Linked DNA regions of Priestia megaterium. The main gene of each other region encodes a partner of the protein of the gene in region 2 in a complex. Links are inferred from orthologs where the notes say so. Each region holds a gene or a part of one and is shown on either strand. Other genes may lie near its edges. The genes, in order: lplA and gcvH.

Evidence for each region.
Region 1: the proteins of gcvH (region 2) and lplA are in contact, whole or in part, in a crystal structure (PDB 3A7A), measured with the Escherichia coli proteins. The link is inferred for Priestia megaterium from one-to-one orthologs.

Annotation. Positions count from the first base shown.
Region 1 is NZ_CP085442.1:586,498-589,783, reverse strand. Bases 136-3,087 are described here. They hold lplA (lipoate--protein ligase), read right to left. Parts: upstream 2,131-3,087; coding sequence 1,141-2,130; downstream 136-1,140. Other genes in these bases: LIS78_RS03120 (MBL fold metallo-hydrolase), read right to left, coding at 2,146-2,877; LIS78_RS03130 (fatty acid--CoA ligase family protein), read right to left, coding at 136-971. In the rest of the region: more of LIS78_RS03130, read right to left, coding at 1-135; protein YhfH, read left to right, coding at 3,106-3,237; LIS78_RS03110 (response regulator), read right to left, coding at 3,276-3,286. UniProt on the Escherichia coli protein: Catalyzes both the ATP-dependent activation of exogenously supplied lipoate to lipoyl-AMP and the transfer of the activated lipoyl onto the lipoyl domains of lipoate-dependent enzymes.
Region 2 is NZ_CP085442.1:4,861,222-4,864,423, forward strand. Bases 85-2,952 are described here. They hold gcvH (glycine cleavage system protein GcvH), read right to left. Parts: upstream 1,777-2,952; coding sequence 1,393-1,776; downstream 85-1,392. Other genes in these bases: LIS78_RS25300 (thioredoxin family protein), read right to left, coding at 222-521; LIS78_RS25305 (toprim domain-containing protein), read right to left, coding at 536-886; LIS78_RS25310 (YusG family protein), read right to left, coding at 1,068-1,313; LIS78_RS25320 (arsenate reductase family protein), read right to left, coding at 1,912-2,268; LIS78_RS25325 (acyl-CoA dehydrogenase FadE), read right to left, coding at 2,384-2,952. In the rest of the region: more of LIS78_RS25325, read right to left, coding at 2,953-3,202. UniProt on the Escherichia coli protein: The glycine cleavage system catalyzes the degradation of glycine. The H protein shuttles the methylamine group of glycine from the P protein to the T protein.

The DNA.
Region 1 (3,286 bases), 4.3 Mb from region 2 along the record:
ATCGGATTGAAACATGTCACAGGAGAAGCCTCAGATAATCCATACCCTTCTGCTACCATTACCCCAAACTTACGTTCAAAATTGGTTAGAAGTGCCACCGGCATTGATGCCCCGCCTGATATACAAAGCCTTACCGTGTGAAAGTGCTCTTTTTTCCCTTTGTCATGCTGAAGTAAGAAATTATACATTGTGGGAACGCCGGCAAAAATAGTCGCTTGTCGATTTTGAATTAATTCAAATATAGAAGATGGACTGAATTTCGGTTCAATTAATATCGTTCCTCCATTCATTAAAGGCGCATTCAATGAAACAGTTAAACAAAATACGTGAAACATCGGCAAAGCAGCTACGACTCGGTCATTCCCATTTATACTTAAATAATCTGCTACGTCTTGAGCATTTGAATAAATATTCTTATGTGTAAGCATAGCTCCTTTTGGTTTTCCAGTCGTTCCTGACGTATACAGAATGATGGCCACATCTTCTTCTTTTAACTCCAGAAAATCATATGTAGCTTCCCCTCTGTTTACAACTTGCGAAAACGTGTGAAAATAAGAAGGTATATTTTCCACTGTATCTGTCGTTTCACATAAGATAACATGTTCCAAAAATGGAGTGTGTCCAATAATTTTCTTTAAAATAGGGAGAAGTAAATCAACCGCAATAACTGCTTTTACATCTCCATCCTGAAGCATGTAGCTAATTTCATCCGCTGTGTAAATAGGATTAATGGGTATAACAGTAGCTCCTACTCGAAGAGCACCGTACAATCCAATAACAAAATGAGGCGAGTTGCCGACAATCAAAGCGATATGATCTCCTTTTTTTACACCTAATTGCTTCAGACCATTAGCAAACTTAGATACCGATGCATCAAGATCTGCATAAGATGTTTCCTGGTCCATAAAAACATATGCCGATTTTTGTGGAAATTGCTCAGCTGTTTTATGAAGCTGTGCTGACAAATTCATCTCATAACTTCCTCCTTTTAATAACGAATGAATGAACAACCATTCATTATTAAGTCATAATAATGAAAAAATTCTTACTTCTTCTATTCTATTATAATGTTACTGCTGTTCTATTGACAAGACTCATCTGTTTAAAAAGAAAAAAAGCCTGATGTAGCAGACTTTTTTCTTAATAGATTAATTCAACAAACTTTTCTTTTGTAATATTACCAAAATAATGTGGAATATCGATGTCTTCTAAGGCTTGTTCAATAGAAGCTTTTTCATAACGAACACCTGTTAATTTTTCCTGTACTTCCTGGACATCCCCCACTCCAAAGAAATCTCCATAAATGGTGCAAGCATCGATTTTTCCTTTATTCACTTCTAAACGAACGTCAATTTGCCCCACAGGAAAGCGGTGAGAGTGCTGTAAGTTAAATTTAGGTGATTTTCCATAGTTCCAATCCCATGACTGATAGCGCTCTTTAGAAATTTGATGAATCGTTTCCCAATCTTTTTCCGTTAGTTTATATTCTGTTATATTTTCTTCTCCGTCAAAGATATACCGAAGCAGCATTTCTCTAAATTCTTCCACCGTTACTTTCTGTTCTAAAAATTCGCTGATATTCGCTACTCTATTTCGAATAGACTTAATGCCTTTGGATTCAATTTTATCTTTTTTTACTTTTAACGCTGATACGACGTTTTCAATCTCTGAATCAAAAAGAAGAGTTCCATGGCTGAACATTCTCCCTTTCGTTGAAAACTGAGCATTTCCAGAAATTTTCCGTCCTTCAGCCATTAAATCATTTCGTCCGCTTAGCTCAGCATTAACTCCTAATTTCTTTAACGCTTCCACGACCGGCTCGGTAAACTTTTTAAAATTATGAAAGCTATTTCCATCGTCTTTCGTAATAAAGCTGAAGTTTAAATTTCCTTTATCATGATAAACGGCACCGCCTCCAGATAGACGTCTCACTACATGAATTTGCTGATCTTCAACATATTTTGTATTAATCTCCTCAATGGTGTTCTGGTTTTTTCCAATAATAATAGAAGGTTCATTAATATAAAACAGCAGATATGTCTCATTAATGTCTAGATGCTTGAGCGCATACTCTTCAATTGCTAAGTTAATTCGGGGATCATAATTTTTTTGATTATCAATAAATAACATTCATTTTCCTCCTTGTTATTCCCATACATATCCTGATTCAGCTAACGTAAGCGTACCTCTATAATGAGCAGCGGCTTCCTCTACTAGCTGTTGATGTTCTCCATAGTGCGGAAGGTGAGTAAGCATGAGGTGTTTGACACTTGCCTTTGAAGCAAGTGTACCGGCTTCTGTACTTGTCATGTGTCCAGCGCCTCTTCCATCTTGATTGGCATAAAAATTACATTCACAAATAAGAAGATCTGCTTCTTCTGAGAAGGAAACAAACTCTTCTAAATAACTAGAGTCCGCTGTGTACACGACAGTTTGATTGCCGGCGCTTATTCTCATGGCATAACAAACGACTGGATGTTTCGTTTTCATAAATTCGATGGTAAAAGGCCCAACTTCAAGTTTTTGACTCGGATCATACTCTACCCCTTTAGTAATTCCTTTATGAGTAAGTTTGTTGAAGCTTTCCTGATCATATGTATGTCCGTAAATAGAAAGTTCCTTAACAGCGTTCCCTAGATGAGTCTGAATGAGGCGAGCATATTGAAATACTCCGACATCAGCGACGTGATCATGATGATAATGAGATAAAATCATAGCATCTATTTCTTCTGGCTTTGCATACTTTTGCAGCTGAGCCAATGCACCGCTTCCACAATCAACAAGCAGCTGAAATCCATCGTGCTCCACTAAATAGCTAGAAGTAGCTTCTGAAACCGCGGGATATCCTCCCCAAAAACCAATAATAGTTACTTTCATTTCAATCACCCTTTCGTACTATTTTTATTACGTTCAGTATACCCTACTTTTTTTTGAAAACTAACTGAAAGGCACTCGTTTCGGCCATTTTATCGAAATAACTCATTGTTATATAACAAATAACCACTTAGAATAGCAAAATAGGCTAAATTGTTATAAAACATAATTGACATTTTATCATCTGTTATAATACAATATTAGTAACAAAAACAACGGAGGGGATTTAAAATGTTAGAAAAAATGACTGAATTTTTCAAAAGATTACCCAATAAAAAGTGCGTAGAATGCGGAAACGACATCGAGGAACAGCATGAGTGCTACGGAAACAAATGCGATCACTGTCTAGATATCATGAAATAAAAAAAGCTGAAACTGTTTTATAACAGTTTCAGCTTTTTTTATACGGTCA
Region 2 (3,202 bases):
GGTTTCACAGGGCTCAGTCCCTCCACCTCTCTTGATAAGAGTTCGCAACAATTATTTTGTTTTTGGGAAATATTCATTCATTTATGAACATTCATGAGTGTGATTTTAGCATGTGTCAGATAGGCTGTCAACAGATTTTGTTCTTGGGATAATATCCCAAGATTTCAACAACCCCAACGGTTTGCTCTCTTTCAATTTCTTCATTTTAAACAAACGTTTGATTATCGAAGCTCTTCAAGTACGTGCTCGATAGAATGAAACGCATAGAGTTTTTTTACCATTTCGCCATTTTTCACTTCAATCAAACAAGGTACACTTTCAATTGAAAATACTTCTGCTTTTGAAGGCATATAATTTAAATTGCTCATTCCGATGGTCACACCGGGCAGCATCGCTTCTGCTACGGTTAACATTTTTTTTGCCAGCTGACATGTCCCGCAAAAAGGTGTATGGAAAAAGATAAACGCTCTTTGTCCTTCTTTTAACTGATCGTCAAGCTGTTTTTCGCTCCATTCTTGCATGTTGCTCATTCCTTTTATGTTAAAAATTCTGCATTAACATCGATATTGGCACTCAGTAATACTGTTGCTATGTGATGTCTAGGGGCGGCAGCAACCTCTCGGTACATTTTATCAATATATAGATGCTCTGCTTCCGGAAGCTCTCGTTTAAATTGTTTTCTTAGCTTATTCCCTGAATCATCAGAGTCAACGAGTATGTATACCTCTTTGTTAAACGTAAAGTCAATAATTTCATCCAGCTTTGATAAACTAATCGTACCGTTTGTACAGATAATTTCAATTGGTTCTCGAATGATATCTTGGATACGTTTTTTATCTGATTTTCCTTCGACAATAATTACTTTTTCGATTTCAATTAGCCCCATTTTCATCACCCATAATCGTCAGTTGTATAGTAACATCATTTCTTTATGCTATACAATATTCGTTAATGTATCACAGTTCACCTGTTTTTTAAAAGAAATTTGCAAGAAAGAACTGTTTTAAAAGGCAGCTTAGGCCATATTGTTTCCATAAAACAAGAAAAACAGCGGCAGTTGCCACTGTTTAGCACCATCCTGCTTCTTCGTCGCAGTCTGTATATTTTTGCGTTTCACCTTGCTTTTGTACATCCGTATATTGGTAGAACTTATTATTTTCTTGCGAATACCCTTCTTCAAAGCGGTATTCATTGCCGCTTGTTCCGTAACTAACTTCACCAATTGGCTGCTTATCAACATATAATTTCATGCCGCCGTCATGAAATTTAGCTGTAACGCGATCTGTAACGTCCATTTTTTGTTTTTCAAACATAAAAAGACACTCCTTTAGCTTGTTTACTAATAGAGTGTCCAGTCAAAAACTTTTCATAAAGACAATTTATGGAGGAATATTATCCTTCGTTTGTCATTTCTTCGTATTGCTCTGCTGTCATTAGCTTGTCTACTTGAGAAGCATCAGACGGTTTGATTGTAATCATCCATGCTTCTTCGTATGGAGATTCATTAACAAGCTCAGGGCTATCGCTTAAGTTGTCGTTGACTGCTACAACTTCACCGCTAATTGGTGCATAAAGCTCAGAAACTGTTTTTACTGATTCAACGCTACCAAACGGCTCGTCAGCTTCTACTGTTGCTCCTACTTCTGGCAGTTCAACGAATACGATGTCGCCAAGCTCAGCTTGAGCGAAATGCGTAATACCTACGCGGACAACGTCTCCTTCTGTTTTTACCCATTCATGCTCTTCAGAATAACGCAAATCTTTTGGTGTACTCATCTTAATCCCTCCAAAATATGTATCTTAATTTGTTTATATAAAAAGCGCCTTCAACGTGGAGAACACTTTCTACAACCTAAAATAACTTCCTATTAACAGTGTAACGTAAAAGGTAAAAATTTTCTATTTGAAAACTTACTTCCATACGTCCTCAAACTGCTCTTCTTTGAAGCCAAGCGTTACTTTTTGTCCATCTGTTAGCAGCGGACGTTTAATTAACATGCCATCTGACGCAAGAATAGACAGAAGTTCGTCTTCACTCGCACTGCTTACTTTATCTTTAAGCCCTAATTCGCGATACTTTTTACCGCTTGTATTAAAGAATTTTTTTAATTCTAAGCCGCTGTTCTGATAATAAGATTGCAGCTGCTCTTTTGTTGGCGGGTTTTCTACAATATGAATTTCTTCATACGCTACTCCGTTATCATCCAGCCACTTCTTTGCTTTTCGGCACGTACCACACTTTGGATATGAATAAAAAAATAATGACATTTCGTCAACCACCCTTTATTTTAAGCTTTTTTCGTATTTTAACACATCCTTTATCATTTACCTAGATAGAGGCTTCTTAAACAAAAAGAAGCTCGCGAAGCGAGCTCCTTTTCCCTTAAACTGTAAACTTCTCTACTTCTAAAAGCGTTTTTGCAATCTCGCGCTTTACGCTAATCACATTGATTGGTGTATAGCGCGTTAACTTGCGAAGAGACGAAAGCATGACTCTAAGCGTATCACCTTGTTCAACGCCAATTAACGTTTCTTTTGCATCTGCTTCAATTCGATTAAATGCTTCTTGGCAAAATACTTGCGTATATTTTACTTTCAAGCTGTTTTGATCTGCACCTGTTTTGGAAATTGCTTTTTCAGTACGTAAAACAGTGGATTCCATTGCATATACGTTACTAATCATATCGGAAATATTAACGAGAATTTCTTGTTCTTTCTCTAATTCTTTACCATACTTCTGTGCAGCTAGACCTAAAAGCAAGAGCGCAATTTTCTTCCCATTTTGCACAAGCATTTTTTCTTGATCTAACGGCTCATTTCCTACTTCCTGCGGCATAAGCATCATCAATTCTTCTTGAAGCGTTTGTGCTTTTTGAAGCAGCGGAAGCTCTCCTTTTAGCGCTTTGCGTAAATATGTGCCTGGTACTAAGAGTCGATTAATTTCATTTGTTCCTTCAAAAATACGGTTAATGCGAGAATCACGATACAGGCGCTCAATTTCATACTCGCTCATAAAACCATAGCCTCCGTGAAGCTGCACCCCTTCATCTACGATGTAGTCAAGAGATTCCGTGGCAAACACTTTGTTTAATGAGCATTCAATGGCATATTCAGCAATGGAAGCGGCAATTTGTTTTCCGTCTTTTTGCTGTTCTTCTGAAAGCTGGCCCATATGGTCTTCAAAAAGTCCTACCGTACGATA